Starkeya sp. ORNL1: one gene and its partner. The protein of the gene in region 2 interacts with the protein of the main gene of each other region in a pairwise test. Links are inferred from orthologs where the notes say so. Each region holds a gene or a part of one and is shown on either strand. Other genes may lie near its edges. The genes, in order: lon and rplI.

Region 1 (6,774 bases), 850 kb from region 2 along the record:
AGTTCCCTCCCCGGCCCACCTGCGAAGCAATTCTCCCGGAACGCATCGCTCATCGGGTGGTTAGCCCGCGAATTCCCTGCGAATGAGGTGCGGATGGGCGACAGATTGGTCCGTGAGCCTGGTGCTCTTCGTGGGTGCGATTGTCTTGGCACGGTGGGTCCACGCACTCGCCTTTCGCATCGTCACCCGGATCGTCGGCGGCATGGACCTGTTCTGGCGCTCGCTGGTCTCACGGACAGAAGGTCCCACCCGGCTCGCGTTGATGGTTCTGGCGCTCGGCGCCGCCGCGAATGTGGTGACCATCATCGTGACTCTCGCGATTTCCGCCGCGCTGATGTCGTTCGAGGGTGTGCGCCAGTATGGCGTGAGCCTCCTTGCCTCGGCCGGCGCCGCTGTCGTTGTCGTCGGCCTGGCGTTGCAGCCGGTCCTGAAAAACCTGTTCGCCGGCATCCAGCTTGCCGTCACGCAGCCCATCCGCATGACGACATATGTCGAGGAAATTACCTCGACATATGTCGTCATGCGCTTGTGGGAAATTCGCCGTACCAGAATGCGTGACGCCCAAGGGCGAAGAGCGTCGTCAGGCACCGACAAGCGCGCTCCGATTTGATTCTGCGCACCATTCCCCAGCCATGATCGCGCATTCTCCCGTACTTTCTCCCGGAAGAGTGTGCAAGCGGCGATCTAAACTATTGATTTCATTGACAAAAAAAGAATGGCGGAGACGGAGGGATTCGAACCCTCGAGACCCTTTTGGGGGTCTGCTCATTTAGCAAACGAGTGCCTTCAGCCTCTCGGCCACGTCTCCAGCCGCGCCAAGCACGGCGGCGACCTGTCTAGGTTTCAAGCCCGGCGCGGTCAAGGCTCTATTACGTTCCAACGACGGACTTCCCCCGTTGACGGACGTGCTCCCGTTCAGGCGAGATGCCGCAACAGCGCCGCTGCCGCCACGAACTCGCGGCGGCGCGCCTCGCGGCGGGCGCTCGCCTCGGCGTCCGCGCCCCACAGCTCGATCTGGTGGTCCTCATCGACATGGGCGGCGGTCCAGGCCGCCTCCTCGTCGAGCGCACCCTGCCAGACGGCAATGGCGAGCAGAGCCGAGCCCGCCAGCGCCGTCATCGAAGCGAGCGCGGCCAGCCGTAGCGGATCCTCCGGCAACGCCGCCCGCACCGCCGCTACGGAGTTCTGCGGCTGCTCGACGAATCGTATGCCCTCGCTCAGCATGAAGCGCGCGCCGTGGCGCTCGCGCATGAAGTCCAGCACCGGGTCCCAATGCGCCGCCTGCCGGGCGATGAGGCTCGCGGGCCCGTCGGCGCGATAGAACAGCAGGTCGGAGCCGGCATATTTGACGATCTCGTCGGCAGTTTCGCCGGTTCGCGCCGCCACCCCGTCGAGCGCGGAGTTGACGAGGCGGGTGAGCGGCATGCTCATCGGCTCGATGAATTCGCCCTGGCTCGCCCATTCTGCCGCCAGCGCCTCGGCCAGCTTGGCGCTCGGCACCGCCAGCACGGCGCGTGAGGGCGTGCGTACAGGCCGGCCGTCCAGCAGGACGCCGTGGCCGCCCTCGACCGGCCCAGCTGCGGCCTGCTTGTAGAAGCGCTTTGCTCGCGGCGGCTGGCCGGCGCCACGCGCGGCGCGGATCGGATCCGCCGTATCGTCGCGCGTCTCGTCCCCGGCCATCAGGCGAACTCCATCCACAATTCGTCCAGCACTACGGGCAGCGACGACGCGTGATCGACTAGGCGCTCGGCGCCGGACTGCACCAGCACGTCGCGGGCATGATAGCCCCAGGTGACGCCTACCGCCCTCACGCCGGCAGCACGGGCCATCGTCATGTCGAAGCTGGTGTCGCCGATCAGTATGGTGTCCAGCGGCGCTGCGCCGGTCTCCGCCATGGCCCGCAGCACCATTTCCGGATGTGGCTTGGATGGAGCGTCATCGGCGGTCTGCACGGTGACGAAGTGCGAGGCCAGGCCGTGATGCTCCAGCACCGCTCGCGCGCCGCGCTGCGACTTGCCGGTGGCCATGCCGATCAGCGCGTCCTCGCGCCGCGCCAGCATCTGGATCACCTCGGCAATGCCGGGATAGAGCGGCTCGCGGAAGCCGGGCTCGGTGCGCAGCGTGCGGAAGGCGCCGCGATAAAGCTCGGCCAGCTCCTCGGCGGGAAACGCCGGGTCCTCGCCGCCGATGCGGCGCATCGCCTCGGTGAGGGAAAGGCCGACAATGCCGAGCACGGTCTCGCGCGGCGGCACGGCAAGGCCGGCGCCTGCAAAGGCGCGCGCCATCGCTTCAAGGATGACGTGCTGGCTGTCGACGAGCGTGCCGTCGCAATCGAACAGGACGAGCTTCACCGTCGCATCACTCACGCAAAGAATTGGTGGGCGGTGACGGGCTCGAACCGCCGACCCTCTCGGTGTAAACGAGATGCTCTACCAACTGAGCTAACCGCCCGCGCCGGGCTCGCCTCGGTGGATCGCCGCGGACATGCCGCGACGCCGACCGGCCAAACCTGACCGGAACGCTTTAACCCTTTGCGGGGAAGCGGAGCAAGATCAAAGGCGACACTCGCCACGGACCTTGGCGGATGGGCGGGTGGAATTCCACCCTGCCCGGCCTCGGCCGCCGCAGACGCCCCGCCCGATCCGCGAATTGCGGGGGCGAGAGCGCGCGGCCGACCGGAGGCGGCAGAAATCAGCCGTTGACGATGTCCTTCAGACCCTTGCCGGGCGTGAACTTCGGCGCCTTGGAGGCTTCGATCTTCACCGGCTTGCCGGTGCGCGGATTGCGGCCCTCGCGCGCAGCGCGCTTCACGACCGAAAAGCTGCCGAAGCCGATGAGCTTCACCTCGTCGCCCGCCTTCAGCGAAGCGGCAATGGCGTCGAAGGTCGCGTCCACGGCAGCCGCAGCCGCCGCCTTCGTCAGCTTGGCCTGCTCAGCCACCGCGGCGACGAGTTCGTTCTTCGTGGTCATCTGACCGTCCTTCCCTTAACATTGCACAAGAATCGTCGGCTGGGTGCACCGACGACGGGCGGGAAGCTTCCCCCAAATTGCGGCGATTGCAAGCGTGAGCGGCCGAAAACCCGCACAAATACACGATTTCCGGCGGTATTGCGGTATTATAATACCAAGAATATGACGTTTGATGACCGCCTGGAAATTGGGCGGCAGCAACGGTGCGGCACCGGACGTTCCCCACCGGAAACAAAAATGCCCGGGCAAGGCCCGGGCATTTGCTGAAGACGGTCCGAAACGAGGCGCCTCAAGGCGCCCCAGAGCATGATGCCGAGAAGTGCGAAGCGGCTTTCGGACGACATCATGCTCCAGTTTTAGACTCGATCACACTTCATGCATTTGGATCGAGTTGATCCAAATGCATCGTGATCGAGGTCTCAGTGAGCGGCGATACCGGTCGGCTCGTCGAGGCCGATCACCGGCTCGACGTCCGGAGTCGCGACCCGCTTCTCGTCCTTCTCTTCCCACACGATGGGGTCGGGCTGGCGTATCAAAGCGTGACGCAGCACCTCGTCCATGCGCGAGACCGGCACGATCTCGAGGCCGTTCTTCACATTCTCCGGAATCTCCGCGAGGTCCTTCGCGTTCTCTTCCGGGATCAGCACCTTCTTCACGCCGGCGCGCAGCGCCGCCAGCAGCTTCTCCTTGAGGCCGCCGATCGGCAGCACCCGGCCGCGCAGCGTGATCTCGCCGGTCATGGCGATGTCGCGGCGGATCGGGATGCCGGTCAGCACCGAGGTCAGCACGGTCGCCATGGCGACGCCGGCGGACGGGCCGTCCTTCGGGGTGGCGCCTTCGGGCACGTGGACATGGATGTCGCGGCGCTCGAACAGCGGCGGCTCGATGCCGAAATCAATAGCGCGGGAGCGGACATAGGAGGCCGCCGCCGAGATCGATTCCTTCATCACGTCGCGCAGATTGCCGGTGACCGTCATCCTGCCCTTGCCGGGCATCATGACGCCTTCGATGGTCAGCAATTCGCCGCCCACCTCGGTCCAGGCAAGGCCGGTGACGACACCGACCTGATCCTCGCGCTCGACCTCGCCATACCGGAACTTCGGCACGCCGAGATACTCTTCCAGGGTCTTGCCGGTGACCTTCACCGTCTTCTTCTTGGAGAGCATCAGCTCCTTCACCGCCTTGCGGGCGAGGTTGGAGATTTCGCGCTCCAGGTTGCGCACGCCCGCCTCGCGGGTGTAGCGGCGGACCAGGGTCAGCAGCGCCTCGGCATCGATCGACCATTCCTTGACATCGAGGCCGTGCTTGGCCAGCGCGGCCGGGATCAGGTGCTTGCGCGCGATCTCGACCTTCTCGTCCTCGGTGTAGCCGGCGATACGGATCACCTCCATGCGGTCCAGCAGGGCCGGCGGGATGTTCAGCGTATTCGCCGTGGTCACGAACATCACGTTCGACAGGTCGTAATCGACCTCGAGGTAATGGTCGTTGAAGGTCGAGTTCTGCTCGGGATCAAGCACCTCGAGCAGGGCCGAGGACGGGTCGCCGCGGAAATCCGCGCCCATCTTGTCGATCTCGTCGAGCAGGAAGAGCGGGTTGGCCTTCTTCGCCTTGCGCATCGACTGGATGACCTTGCCGGGCATCGAGCCGATATAGGTGCGCCGGTGACCGCGGATCTCGGCCTCGTCACGCACGCCGCCGAGCGAGACGCGCACGAATTCGCGCCCCGTCGCCTTGGCGATGGACTTGCCCAGCGAGGTCTTGCCGACGCCGGGCGGCCCGACGAGGCATAGGATCGGGCCGGTCAGCTTGTTCTGGCGGCTCTGCACCGCGAGATACTCGACGATGCGCTCCTTGACCTTGTCGAGGCCATAGTGCTCGGCATCGAGAATGGCCTGCGCGAACGGCAGGTCCTTCTTGATCTTGCTCTTGTTGCCCCATGGGATCGACAGCAGCCAGTCGAGATAGTTGCGCACCACCGTCGCCTCGGCCGACATCGGAGACATCTGCCGCAGCTTCTTCAGCTCGTGGTTTGCCTTCTCGCGCGCTTCCTTGGTGAGCTTGGTGGTCTTGATGCGCTCTTCCAGCTCGGCAAGCTCGTCACGGCCTTCCTCGCCGTCGCCGAGCTCCTTCTGGATCGCCTTCATCTGCTCGTTCAGGTAGTACTCGCGCTGCGTCTTCTCCATCTGCCGCTTGACGCGGGTGCGGATGCGCTTCTCGACCTGGAGCACCGAGATCTCGCTCTCCATCAGCGCCAGCACCTTTTCGAGGCGCGTCGTGACCTTGAGGATCTCCAGCACCGCCTGCTTCTCGGGGATCTTCACCGCGAGATGCGAGGCCACGGTATCGGCCAGCTTCGAGTGGTCCTCGATCTGGGTGACGACGCCGACGACCTCGGGCGAAACCTTCTTGTTGAGCTTCACATAGCTCTCGAACTCGGTGACGACCGAGCGGGCGAGGGCTTCGGCCTCGACCTTGGCGCCACCGTCTTCCTCCAGCGCCACCGCCTCGGCCTCATAGAGGTCGGAGCGGTCGGTATATTTGGTGACGCGGGCGCGCGAAATGCCCTCGACCAGCACCTTCACGGTGCCGTCCGGCAGCTTCAGCAGTTGGAGCACGGAAGCGAGCGTGCCGATCTTGAAGATGGAATCGGTCGCCGGATCGTCGTCGGACGCGTTCTCCTGGGTCGCCAGCAGGATGAAGGTATCGTTGCGCATCACCTCTTCGAGGGCGCGGATAGACTTCTCGCGGCCGACGAACAGCGGCACGATCATGTGAGGAAAGACGACGATGTCCCGCAAGGGCAGCACCGGGAAGGTCTGCGGGACGCCGGGCTGGAGCGCGGTGCGAGGCTTCGGGCTCGTCATGGCTCAATCCTTTCTGTTGGCGGCTCGTTCGTCCCCGCGCGAAGCGCGCGAAGGAACGAACCGTGCCGCAAGGCGGCCGGGACGCGAACGGATATCGTTGTGCGGGAGCGGAGCGGACCGCGCAGGGCGCGTCGATCCGGGGCACGTCGATCCGGTCGGGGACCGGGTTTGTTGTAGCTCAGATGGCGAGCCGCTACGACACCGTCAAGATGCCCGGCCACCGTCGCGGCCGGGCAAAATTGCCCGGCCAAGGGTGCTGGTGCGCCCTCAGGCACTCGCGCCCGCATCGCCAGCCGCAGCACGGTCCGCATAGATGTAAAGCGGGCGTGCGTTCTGCTCGACGACCTCCTTGGAGATGACCACCTCCTCGACCCCTTCCAGGCCGGGCAGATCGAACATCGTATCGAGAAGTATGCCCTCCATGATCGAGCGCAGGCCGCGCGCGCCGGTTTTGCGCTCGATGGCCTTGCGGGCGATGGCGCCCAGCGCTTCCTCGTGGATGGTGAGGTCCACATTCTCCATCTCGAACAGCCGCTGGTACTGTTTCACCAACGCGTTCTTGGGCTCGGAGAGAATCTTCTTCAGCGCCGCCTCGTCGAGATCCTCGAGCGTGGCGATGACCGGGAGACGACCGATGAATTCCGGGATCAGCCCGTACTTCAAGAGGTCCTCCGGCTCCACCTCGCGGAACACCTCGCCCGGACGGCGGTCTTCGGGGGCATGCACGACCGCGCCGAAGCCGATCGAGGTTCCCTTGCCGCGCGAGGAGATGATCTTGTCGAGGCCGGCGAAGGCGCCGCCGCAGATGAACAGGATGTTCGTGGTATCCACCTGCAGGAACTCCTGCTGGGGATGCTTGCGCCCACCCTGCGGCGGCACGGAAGCGACCGTGCCTTCCATGATCTTCAGGAGCGCCTGCTGCACCCCCTCGCCCGACACG
Region 2 (12,460 bases):
GGTTCACCTTCAGGTTCGACAGATTCTCGGTTTCCGCCGCCCAGGTGCGCGCCAGCATTTCCACCGCGACCTTGGTGACGGCGTAGGGGCCCCAATAGGCTCGCGCCTTGTGCGCGGCGCTGGACGAGATGAGCACCGCGCGCCCGGCGGTCGAGAGCCGCAGCAGCGGATCGAGCGAGCGGATGAAGCGCCAGTTCGCGGTGAGGTTCACGGTGAGCGTGTCCGCCCATTCCTTCGGGTCGATCTGCGCCAGCGGCGTCATCGGGCCGAGCACGCCGGCATTGCCGACGAACACGTCGAGCCGGCCGAACCGCTCATAGAGCGCGCCGCCGAGACGGTCGATGCCGTCGCCATCCTTCAGGTCGAGCGGCACCAGCGTCGCCGTCGAGCCGGCATGCCGGATCTCGTCGTCCAGTTCCTCCAGCGCGCCCGACGTGCGGCCGATGGCGATGACGTGCGCGCCGGCCTGGGCAAGGGCGAGGGCGGTCGCCCGCCCGATGCCGCGCGTCGCGCCGGTCACGAGGGCATAGCGGCCGGCGAGCGGTCCGTCTGTCATGTCGGGGATTCCTGAAATATGCGGTCAGGCGTCGTCGGTGATGACCACCGAAGGCGCGGAGCGCGTTGCCGGACCATGATAAACCGCCTCGATATTATTGCCCTCGGGATCGAGGACGAAGGCGGCATAATATCCGGGATGGTACTCGCGCAAGCCCGGTCCGCCATTGTCGCGCCCGCCATTGGCGATCGCGGCCTGATGGAAGCGCTGCACGGCATCCTCGTCGCGGGCCTGGAAGGCGATATGGGCGCGCCCGGTCATCGGCACGCCGGCGCTGACGAAGAACTCGTCGCAGAAGAAATAGCCGGTGCCGTCGGTCAGCGGCACGCCGAGCGCTTCGAACACCGCGCCATAGAAGCGCCGGCAGGCGGGCAGGTCGGCGACGACGATCTGGATATGGTCGATCAACCGGCCGCGATGCCATTGATTGAGTTCGACCATGCCGTCCCCCCAAGCTTTCTTCAGGCGCCGGTCGGTGCCGGCATGTTCGGTCTGCCTCTCAGCTGGCTTCGGCCAGCAGCGAGAGCTGGCGCGGCGCCATCTCGCCCCTGAGGTCGGTGAGCGGCGTCGGATATTCGCCGGTGAAGCAATGGTCGGTGAATTGCGGCTGCGCCGGATTGCGGCCCTCATAGCCCATGGCGCGGTAGACGCCGTCAATGGAGAGGAAGGCGAGGCTGTCGGCGCCGATATAGCGGCGCATGCCTTCCACATCGAGGCTGGCGGCCAGCAGCTTGTCGCGGTCCGGGGTGTCGATGCCGTAGAAGTCCGGATGGGTGATGGGCGGCGAGGAGATGCGGAAATGCACCTCGCGGGCACCGGCCTCGCGCATCATGCGGACGATTTTGACGGATGTCGTCCCACGAACCAGGCTGTCGTCGAGCAGCACGATGCTCTTGCCCTCGACCACCGAGCGGTTGGCCGAATGCTTCATCCGCACACCCTGGTCGCGCACCGACTGGGTCGGCTGGATGAAGGTGCGGCCGACATAATGGTTGCGGATGATGCCGAGCTCATAGGGGATGCCGGAAGCCTGGGCATAGCCGATCGCGGCGGGCACGCCGGAATCCGGCACCGGCACCACCACATCGGCCAGCGCAGGCGATTCCAGCGCCAGCTGCTGGCCGAGCGTCTTGCGCACCTGATAGACGCTGCGCCCGCCGACGATGGAATCCGGCCGGGCGAAATAGATGTATTCGAAGATGTCCGGGCGCGGCGACACGACGGGGAAGGGGCGCAGCGTCTCCACCTTGTCGGAGGAGAACACGATCACTTCGCCGGGTTCGATGTCCCGCACGTGGCGCGCACCAATTATGTCGAGCGCGCAGGTCTCGGAGGTGAGGATCGGGTGGCCGTCGAGCTCGCCGAGCACCAGCGGGCGAATGCCGAGCGGGTCGCGGGCGCCGACCAGCTTCTTGTTGGTGAGGCCGACAAAGGCATAGGCGCCTTCAAGCGTGCGCAGCGCGTCGATGAAGCGATCAGTGAAGCGCGCCCGTTTGGAGCGCGCCACCAGATGCAGCATCACTTCGGTGTCGGAGGTCGACTGGCAGATGGCGCCGTCGCGAATGATCTGGCGGCGCAGCGTCAGGCCATTGGTGAGGTTGCCATTGTGGGCAATGGCGAAGCCGCCGCCGTCGAGTTCGGCGAACAGCGGCTGCACGTTGCGCAGTATGGTTTCGCCGGTGGTGGAATAGCGCACATGGCCAACCGCGACCTCGCCCGGCAGGCGCTTGATCGCCTCGCCGTCGGAGAAGGCGTCGCCGACCAGGCCCAGCCGGCGTTCCGAATGGAAGCGGCGGCCGTCATAGGTGACGATGCCGGCGGCTTCCTGGCCGCGATGCTGGAGCGCGTGGAGGCCGAGTGCGGTGATGGCGGCAGCGTCGGGATGGCCATAGATGCCGAACACGCCGCATTCTTCGCGCAGCCGGTCGGCATTGGGGTCGAAGGGCTCGAAATCCGCGACCGTCGCGCCTGCGCCGTCACCGCCAGATGCCATGATGGATCTCCTCAAGCGCGGATTGGGACCGCGCGCGCTCCGTTCCTGCCACTGCAACGAAAAACCGCCGAAACGATGTCCGTTCCGGCGATCCCTCCGCAATTACTGTGCCGGCGGCGCGGGCTGCTGCGGAGCGACAGGCTCCGGCGGCGGCTCGGTGGCCTCCTGGTCGGTATCCTTCGGCCCGCGAATTTCGCGGATCAGCTTCTCAGGATCATCCGGCAAAACGGAGATGAGCCAGTCACCGGCGCTTTGCAAGACCACCTTGGAGCGAGCGTCGCGAATCCACTCGGGTTGTCCCTGTTCGTTCTGGGCCAGCCAGTTGAAGAACAGGAAGGCTACAACCATAATGAGGAATCCGCGCGCCAGCCCGAACAGGAAGCCGAGCGTGCGGTCCAGCGCGCCGATGCGGCTGTCGAGAATGGCGTCGGAAATCCTGACCGTGATGATCGAGACGATCAGCAGCGTCAGCAGGAACACGCCGCCGATCGACACCGCCATGGCAAGGGTGTCCTGCGAAATATACTGCTTCGCGTAGGGCAGCGCGTGGGGATAGGCATAGAGCGTTACCACCGCCGCGATCACCCAGGACGCGATGGCGAAGATCTCCCGCATGAAGCCGCGCACCATAGCGAGCAGCCCGGAGACCAGCATGACGGCGAGGAGAATTATATCGAGCAGCGTCAAGGATTTGGCACCGTGACCGAAGCGCGTTCCGCCGGAGGAACAGGAGAATCGGCACCGGTAGAACCGGCCCGACCGGGAGCGCGCGAGGTATAGCGCGGCCGCGCGTCCGCGTCATCCGTCTTGTGGCACCGCACGCGGCCGTTTCGGGGCATTTGCCGCAATATCCGCCACCAGTTCGCCCAGGGAGGCGACACGAGAGGTGGCGATGGCGGTGTCCGGCGCCTCGCGGCCGCCATTCTCGCGCGCGGCGGGCGAGGGGATGACGGCGCGGGAGAAGCCGAGCTTCACCGCCTCCTTCAGCCGCGCCGGGGCGTGCGAGACCGGGCGCACCGCGCCAGTCAGGCTGATCTCGCCGAAATAGACCGCGTCCGCCGGCAGCGCCGCGCCGCTGAGCGAGGAGACCAGCGCCGCCGCCACCGCCAGGTCCGCCGCCGGTTCCGAGATGCGGAAGCCGCCCGCGACATTGAGGTGCACGTCGTGGCCCCCTAACTTCACGCCGCAGCGCGCCTCCAGCACGGCGAGCACCATGGAGAGCCGGTTATTGTCCCAGCCGACCACGGCGCGGCGCGGCGTGCCGAGGCTGGTCGGCACCACCAGCGCCTGGATCTCCACCAGCACCGGGCGCGTGCCCTCCATGCCGGCATAGACCGCAGTGCCCGGCGCGCCGCGGTCGCGATTGGAGAGAAAGAGTTCGGACGGGTTGGCCACCTCGGCGAGGCCGAGCCCGGTCATCTCGAATACGCCGATCTCGTCGGTCGGTCCAAAGCGGTTCTTCTGCGCGCGCAGGATGCGGAACTGGTGGGCGCCGTCGCCCTCGAAGGAGAGCACGGCATCCACCATGTGCTCGACCACGCGCGGGCCGGCGATCTGGCCGTCCTTGGTGACGTGGCCGACCAGCACCACGCTGGCGCCGGCGCGCTTGGCGTAGCGGATCAGGATCTGCGCCGAGGAGCGCACCTGCGTCACCGTGCCGGGCGCGGATTCCGCCGTCTCGGTCCACATGGTCTGGATCGAATCGACCACCAAGAGCGTCGGCGCCTTGCCGGAGGCGAGCGTGGCGACGATGTCCTCGACATTGGTCTCGGCGGCGAGCTCCACCGGCGCGCTGGTGAGGCCGAGACGGTCGGCGCGCATGCGCACCTGCGCCACCGCTTCTTCGCCGGAGACATAGATGACACGGTGGCCGCCATTCGCCAGCGCGGCGGCGGCCTGCATCAGCAGCGTCGACTTGCCGATGCCGGGATCGCCGCCCATCAGCAGCACCGAGCCCGGCACCAGCCCGCCGCCGGTGACGCGGTCGAACTCGGCAATGCCGACCTTGGCGCGCGGCGCCTCCTCGCTGGTGCCCGTGAGGCTTTCCAGCGGGAACACGCGGCCCTTGCGGGAGGTGCGCTGGGCGATCGGGGTTGCGTCGGTTGCCGCCTGTTCCTCGGCGATGGAGTTCCAGGCGCCGCAGGAATCGCATTTGCCCTGCCAGCGCAGATAGGTGGCGCCGCAATTCTGGCAGACGAAGCTGGAGGTACGCTTCGCCATCAGCCGATGCGCCGGTGATAGCGCCGGCCGAGCGAGGTCAGGATCTCATAGCCGATGGTCTCGCCATGGCGCGCCAGCTCGTCGACGCCGATTTGCCTGCCGAGCAGCGTCGCGAGGTCGCCGGCCTTCACCGCATCCTCCGGCAGGGCAGTGATGTCGAGCGCCATCAGGTCCATCGAGATGCGCCCGATCAGCGGGCAGCGCCGGCCGGCGATGATGGCCTCGGCGCCTCCGCGCGTGTCCGAGGAGCCGGCGAGGCGGGGAATGCCGTCGGCATAGCCGGCAGCGAGGATGGCGATGCGCATGGGCTCGCTTGCGGTAGCGGCGGCGCCATAGCCGATGGTCTCGCCCGCATGGACGTCGCGTACTTGGCTGACGCGCAATTCGAGCGTCACCACCGGGCGCAGCGGCGCCATGTCGGCGCGCGAGCGCCCGCCATAGAGCGCGATACCCGGCCGCACCAGGTCGAAATGGAAATCGGGTCCGCTCAGGCAGCCGGCGGAATTGGCGAGCGAGGCCGGCACTCCGGGGAAAAGCGCGGCGATAGCGCGGAAGTCTTCCAGCTGGCGCACGGTGAGCGGATGGCCCGGCTCGTCGGCGCAGGCGAGATGGCTCATCAGCAGAGCGAGTTCGAAGCCGATCTCCTCGCGGGTCTCGGCCAGTCCCACCGCTTCGCTCGGCGCGAGGCCGAGCCGGTTCATCCCGGTGTCGACATGCAGGGCGGCGGGAAGCCTGTTGCCGATCCTGGCGCAGAACGCGGTCCAGAGCGCAATCTCGGGCAGGCTGCCGAGCACCGGGCGCAGGCGGGAGTCGCGATAGGTCTCCTCGGTGCCCGCGAACAGGCCATTCAGCACATAGATCGTCGCGGCCGGCAGCACGGCGCGCAGCCGCTTTCCTTCCGAGAGCAGGGCGACGAAGAGGGTACGGGCGCCGGCATCCCACAGCGCCTGCGCCGAGGTCTCGAGCCCGGTGCCATAGGCGTCGCCCTTCACCACGGCGGCGCACTCGGCCGGCGCCACGCGGCCGGCAAGGTCGCGCCAGTTCGCGGCCAAGGCGCCGAGATCGACGGTGAGGATGCCGCCAGCTTCGGCCTGCGGAATGGCAGCGCGATCGATACCGCTCATGAATGCGGCACCGGCAGCCGGTCATCGCGGGCGAGCGAGGAGAAGCGGGTGAATTGCGGCTCGAACGCCACCCTCACGGTGCCGGTCGGGCCGTGGCGCTGCTTGCCGATGATGACTTCAGCGGTGTTCTGCACCGCCTTCAGATCGGTGTCCCACTTGAACCATTCCTCGGTGCCTTCCTTCGGCTCCTTGCCCTTCAGATAATATTCCTCGCGGAACACGAACATCACGACGTCGGCGTCCTGCTCGATCGAGCCGGATTCACGCAGGTCCGAAAGCTGCGGGCGCTTGTCGTCGCGGCTCTCGACCTGACGCGAGAGCTGGGACAGCGCCATGATCGGCACGGCGAGTTCCTTGGCCAGCGCCTTGAGGCCGGTGGTGATCTCGGTGATTTCCTGCACGCGCCCTTCCGAGGCCCGCTTGGAGGAGCCGGTGAGCAGCTGGAGATAGTCCACCACCATGAAGTCGAGCCCGCGCTGGCGCTTCAGCCGCCGCGCCCGGGCGCGCAGCTGGGCGATCGAGATGCCGCCGGTGTCGTCGATATAGAGCGGAACGGTCTGCATCATCTGCGCGCCGGCGGCCAGCTTGTCGAAATCGGATTCCGAGATATCGCCGCGGCGGATTTTGTAGGAGGGGATTTCGGTCTGCTCGGCGAGGATACGGGTGGCGAGCTGTTCGGCCGACATTTCCAGCGAGAAGAAGCCGCAAATGCCGCCATCGACCGCACGCACCGAGCCGTCCGGCAAGGTCTCGCCGCGATACGCGGCGGCGACATTGTAGGCGATGTTGGTGGCGAGCGCGGTCTTGCCCATGCCGGGGCGGCCGGCGAGGATGATCAGGTCCGACGACTGCAGGCCGCCCATGATGGCGTCGAGGTCGTCGAGCCCGGTGGCGAGACCGGAGAGGTGGCCGTCGCGCTGGAAGGCGCGGCTCGCCATGTCGACGGCTTCCTTCAGCGCGTCGGTGAAGCGCAGGAAGCCGCCATCGTAGCGCCCGGTCTCGGCCAGCTCGTAGAGCCGCTTCTCCGCTTCCTCGATCTGGCCCTGTGGCGTCGCGTCGATCGGCGCCTCATAGGCCTCGTTGACGATCTCCTCGCCGATCGCGATCAGGTCGCGGCGCACCGAGAGGTCGTAGATGGTGCGGCCATAATCCTCGGCATTGATGATGGTGGTGGCTTCGGCGGCGAGGCGCGCGAGATATTGCGGCGCGCTCATGCCGCCGACGTCGAAGTCCGCCGGCATGAAGGTCTTCAGCGTGACGGGAGTGGCCACCTTGCCGGCGCGAATCAGCGCGGCCGCGGTCTCGTAGATGCGCACATGGATCGGCTCGAAGTAGTGCCGCGGCTCCAGGAAGTCCGACACCCGGTAGAACGCCTCGTTATTGACGAGGATGGCGCCCAACAGCGCCTGCTCGGCCTCCACATTGTGGGGCGCGGTGCGGTAGCTGGGTTCGGACGCCGCCGTGGGGCGGGCGGGGGAGTCGAGCATTTCGTTCCAGATCTTCCGTGTTCGCGGTGCTTGTCCACCTCAACAGCTAACCCTCCGCGAGCGTCGAGTCTCACGCGATTCGGGCGGCGTTATTTTGTCCTGTGGAGCGGCTGTGGACAGCGAAATCGCGCTTGACCGTGACGTGGGGTGAGTCGGTGTCCGACTCATATGTATGTCTTCATCCCGGCCGTCGGCGAAGTCGGAGAGCCGGGATCGCGTGAAGGTAGAGAACGTCACGCGATCCCGGATATTGCCTGCGGCAATTCGGGGATGACGGATCGTGGGAAGGGGGTCACTCCCCTGCCAGCCGCAGGCCGGGCCGGTTGCGGTTCTCGGCGGCGCGCAGGCGCGTCTCGGCATGCGGGATATAGTCCCGCGTCATCGGCACCACGCCCTCGCGCCTGGCGAGCTGCACCTGGAACACCATCATGCCCTGGTGGCGGAACGCCATCTCGGAGGCGGCGAGATAGAACTCCCAGAGCCGGCAGAAACGCTCGTCATAGAGCCGCTCGGCCTCCTCGCGGTGCGCCATGAAGCGCTCGCGCCAGGCTTTCAGCGTCTCGGCATAATGCAGGCGCAGGATCTCGATGTCGGTGACGTAGAGCCCCGCTTTCTCGATCGCCGGCAGCACCTCGGACAGTGCCGGGATGTAGCCGCCCGGGAAGATGTAGCGGGCGATCCAGGGATTGGTGATGCCCGGTCCTTCCGAGCGGCCAATGGAATGGATCAGCGCGACGCCGTCGTCCTTCATCAACTCGGCGACACGGGCGAAATAGGTGTCGTAATGGCCGACGCCGACATGCTCGAACATGCCGACCGAGACGATGCGGTCGAACGTGCCCGGTGTCTTGCGATAGTCCTGAAGGCGGAACTCGGCGCGCCCATCCAGCCCGCGCTCCTGCGCGCGGCACTGGGCGATGCCGAGTTGCTCCTCGGAGAGCGTGATGCCGGTGACCCTGGCTCCCGCATTCTCCGCCATATAGAGCCCGAGCCCGCCCCAGCCGCAGCCAATGTCGAGCAGTTCGAGATCGGCCCGGTCGAGCAGCAGCTTGGCGGCGATGTGGCGGCGCTTGGCGAGCTGGGCGTCGTCCAGCGTCTGGCCCGGGCGCTCGAAATAGGCGCAGCTATATTGCCGGTCTGCATCGAGGAAGAGTGAATAGAGCCGCCCATCCAGGTCGTAATGATGCGCGACATTGCGCCGGGAGCGGTCCGGAGGGTTGAACTGGGCCAGGCGTCGCAGCAGATAGCGTAGCCCCAGCAATGCTTTGGCTGGGACAACCGGCGGCTTCAGCCCGACTTGCGACATCAACAGTGCCAGCACGCCGGCAATGTCGCCGCGCTCCACCACGACGCCGCCTTCGGTAAAGGCTTCGCCGAATTTCAGCTCCGGATCGAGCGCGATTGCGCGTTGCCACTTTTCCGAATTGAAGCGTATGGCGAGCGGTGGGCCGGAACCGTCGCCGAAGCGGCGGGCCTCGCCCGAGGCGAGGGTGACGATCAGGTCGCCGGTGCGAACCACCTTCGACAAGGCGCGAGCAAGCAACCGTTCCATCGGCCGCCTCCCTGGAATACCAGCGGCCGGTAATCAGAACCGCCTGCCCACTGAAGGGGCATGTTTCCCTTTGATGAAGATAATTGCATCATAATATTCGAGGCGTAGCAATGATGCCGTCGCATACCTGAATCGCAAAAAAGCCCGGCCGAGACCGGCCGGGCTACGCAATTCGACGTATGACGTTAGGTCAGTATCCGCGAAGGCGTCAGGACTGGGCTTCGTCGGCCTCGTCAGCCGCCTCGGAGGCCGCTTCCGCCTGAGCCTCGAGCGTCTCCTCGTCCTCATCCTCGTCGTCGCGATTGACCGAGAGGTCCTCGCCACGCGACTGGCGCACCGCCTCTTCGACGCTGCGGGCGACGTTGGCCTTCACCGAGACCTCGACTTCCGGGTGCAGCGTGACCGGCACCGCATGCAGGCCGATGGTCTTGATCGGGTGGTTCAGCACGATCTGGGTGCGGGTCACGGTGAAGCCGGCGGCGGTCAGCGCATCGGCGATGTCGCGGGTCGACACCGAGCCATAGAGCTGGCCGGTTTCGCCGGCCTGGCGCACCAGCGTCACTTCCGTGCCGTTGAGCTTCTCGCCGACCTTCGAGGCTTCCGACTTGAGTTCGAGGTTGCGGGCCTCGAGCTGCGACTTCATCGAGTCGAAGCGCTCCTTGTTGGCCTTGGTGGCGCGCAGCGCCTTGCCGGCCGGGAGCAGGAAATTGCGGGCGAACCCGTCCTTCACACGCACGGTCTCGCCCATCTGGCCGAGCTTGGCGACGCGTTCTAGCAGAATGACTTCCATCTCAGTTCTCCGTTTCTTGTCTGTGTCGTGATCGTCTCTAGGAATTCAATTCAAAGGTCGTTGGCGGCCGGCGGGCTGCCGGGCGGCCGGCGGTTGCGCATCCGCGCCCGCAGATCGAGGAAGAGGTCGGCGACACCCAGCATCGCCAGCACCGCGAACGGCCAGCCGAGCACCAAAGCGGCGAGCCATACGGTGGCAATGACGAGCGTGCGCCCGGCCGCGCCGCGGGTGGTGGCATGCACCACCGCGAGCCCGGCGAAGGCGAAGGCCATGATCAGTGTCGCCGACAGCGTCTCGGCGATCAGGCCGACAAAGCCGCTCATCAGCGCGGCAATGCCGATGGCGGCGCCGAACAGCACGATGGCGCCGCGCGGCAAGGTAAGGGAGGCGAGATCCGGCCAGGGCCGCATCAGCCGGCCCGAGGTGCGGGCGACCCGCCCGGCGAGCCAGAGATTGCCGAGCTGGGTCACCATGGTCAGCACCGCCGCGGCCGGCGGCATCACCAGCACCAGGAAGTCGGTGAGCCGGTCGGCGTCGGGCGGCAATTCGCCGGCGCGCTCCTGCAGCATGCTGGTCATCAGCGATTTCAGCGCCGCCTGATAGGCCTCGACATCGCCGGCGACCAGCGGGATCAGGGCTGCGACGGCGAGCGAGCCGAGAATGGCAGCTGCGAGCACCAGGCGCCCGACCGGGAACCATTCGAGTTCGCCCGAGGTCGGATTGGGCCGCGCCATCAGCGTGAGATAGGCGAGCGCATAGGCCGGGAGGCCGACGCCGGCCACATAGGCGACCAGCAACTCCACGCCGAACAGCACTCCGAGGCCCACCGCCGCTGCCGAGGCGGCGATCAGCGCGGACATTTGCGACCAGCCGAGGCCGACAATGAGCACGGGCAGGGGGGCGAGATAGAACAGCGGCACAGACAGCGCGCTACCCGTCGCAACCGTGGCGACGAGGAGGGCGGATGCCGCGCCGGCACCCAGCGCTATGAGGAGCGTCTGTATCATTCGACCAGCTGTCCCGCTTTCGAGCGGTTAGAGGCGGATCATGTCCGCCCCAGCCAAGGCCCGCGGGACCATTCCCGAAGACCTGTCGTTATCTGTCTGGCGTCCCCGGCACCCGGCCGGGGACGGAAGTCAGGTCCGGCTCAGCGGATCACGAAGGGCAGCAGGCCGAGGAAGCGCGCGCGCTTGATCGCGGCGGCCAGCTCGCGCTGCTTCTTGGCGGAGACCGCCGTGATGCGGCTCGGCACGATCTTGCCGCGCTCGGAGATGTAGCGCTGCAGCAGGCGCACGTCCTTGTAGTCGATCTTCGGCGCATTGGCGCCGGAGAACGGGCAGGTCTTGCGACGGCGGAAGAAGGGGCGGCGAGCGCCGCTGGAAGCGGGAGCGCCGCTGGTACCACTGAAAGCCATCACTCACTCTCCCCGCTGCTGGCCGGAGCCGCCTCTTCACGGTCACGACGCGGCGGACGATCGTCACGGTCGCCGCCGAAGCTGCGTCCACCGCCGCCACCACCGCCGCCGAAGCCGCGATCACCACCGCCGAAGCCACGGCCACCGCCGCCGCCGAAGCCGCGGTCGCCGCCGAAGCCGCGATCACCGAAGCCGCGATCGCCGCGATCGTCACGGTCGCGCTTCTGCAGCATGACCGACTGGCCTTCCTCGAGTTCCTCGACCCGGATGGTCAGGACGCGCAGGACGTCTTCGTCGATACGCATCTGGCGCTCCATCTCGGCGACGGCCGGAGCCGGGGCGTCGATGTTGAGCAGCGAGAAATGCGCCTTGCGATTCTTGCGGATGCGGTAGGTGAGCGTCTTCACGCCCCAGTATTCAGTCTTGCTGACCGTGCCGCCATTGGCCTCGATCACACCCTTGTAGCGGGTGGTCATCTCTTCGACCTGCTGCGCCGTGACGTCCTGGCGCGCAAGGAAGACGTGCTCGTAAAGAGCCATGTTCCTAGCCTTTCCATGGTATCCGGCATCCGTCATCGGATGCGGCCGTCATCCCGGCGGCGAGCCCTTCGAGCCTCGTGGAAAGGCTCGAAACCATCTCGAAGGCGGGGACACGGGACGGCGGCTTTTGTCAGGGAGCCTGTCGTGCGAATAAGCACGACCGTCCGTTCAGCCCCCGGCCGGGACTGACAGTGGGCGCGCTTATACGGCAAAAGCCGGCAAAAGCAAGGTGCGTGGCCTACAAGTTCGGCTTCGCCACCATCAGCCAGACGATGCCGATCACCGCGGCGAAGGCCGGGAAGCCGCACGCGAACCAGAGCCGGAACAGCCAATGATACTCCGCCGGCAGATCCTTCCTCGCCGCGGCAGCGGCGCGGGCGAGGTTGCGCATGCGCCATTGCATCCACACCACCGGCAGCCAGAACAGGCCAGTGACCACATAGAGCAGCAAGCTGAGGCCTATCCAGCCTTCGAAGAGTGGCCAGCCGGCGATGTTCGCCAGGGCCGCTCCTGTGATCGGCTGGAGGATCACCGCCGACGCGGTGAATATGGTGTCGGCGATGACGACGATACCGGCGACATGGGCGATGATCCGCGCATCGCCGGTACGGTGCGCCATCAGCATGAAGAAGGCGATGCCGGCGCCGGTGCCGAGCAGCATGGTGGCGCCGATCACATGCAGCGTCTTCAGCGCGAGATAGAGTTCCATCAGCGCTCATCCATGACCGCGAGGGCGGCGAGCGCCAGTACCATCCCAGGAACCACCTTGAGCAGCGGGCCGAGCG

What was found.
Region 1: the proteins of rplI (region 2) and lon interact in binary tests that used the Escherichia coli proteins (3 or more experiments, as listed by UniProt). The link is inferred for Starkeya sp. ORNL1 from one-to-one orthologs.

The regions. Positions count from the first base shown.
Region 1 is NZ_CP048834.1:465,840-472,613, reverse strand. The notes cover bases 3,113-6,186. They hold lon (endopeptidase La), read right to left. Parts: upstream 5,835-6,186; coding sequence 3,390-5,834; downstream 3,113-3,389. Other genes in these bases: clpX (ATP-dependent Clp protease ATP-binding subunit ClpX), read right to left, coding at 6,102-6,186. In the rest of the region: G3545_RS02245 (ATP12 family protein), read right to left, coding at 916-1,680; G3545_RS02240 (HAD-IA family hydrolase), read right to left, coding at 1,680-2,351; G3545_RS02230 (HU family DNA-binding protein), read right to left, coding at 2,692-2,970; more of clpX, read right to left, coding at 6,187-6,774.
Region 2 is NZ_CP048834.1:1,315,861-1,328,320, reverse strand. What follows is about bases 7,932-10,889. They hold rplI (50S ribosomal protein L9), read right to left. Parts: upstream 9,723-10,889; coding sequence 9,141-9,722; downstream 7,932-9,140. Other genes in these bases: rpsR (30S ribosomal protein S18), read right to left, coding at 10,870-10,889; G3545_RS06430 (DUF2232 domain-containing protein), read right to left, coding at 9,773-10,729; G3545_RS06440 (cyclopropane-fatty-acyl-phospholipid synthase family protein), read right to left, coding at 7,932-8,932. In the rest of the region: G3545_RS06475 (SDR family NAD(P)-dependent oxidoreductase), read right to left, coding at 1-556; G3545_RS06470 (VOC family protein), read right to left, coding at 581-997; purF (amidophosphoribosyltransferase), read right to left, coding at 1,056-2,549; G3545_RS06460 (CvpA family protein), read right to left, coding at 2,652-3,236; DNA repair protein RadA, read right to left, coding at 3,348-4,769; alr (alanine racemase), read right to left, coding at 4,769-5,893; G3545_RS06445 (replicative DNA helicase), read right to left, coding at 5,890-7,380; more of G3545_RS06440, read right to left, coding at 7,673-7,931; more of rpsR, read right to left, coding at 10,890-11,136; rpsF (30S ribosomal protein S6), read right to left, coding at 11,136-11,675; G3545_RS06415 (DUF2269 domain-containing protein), read right to left, coding at 11,914-12,387; G3545_RS06410 (SDR family oxidoreductase), read right to left, coding at 12,384-12,460.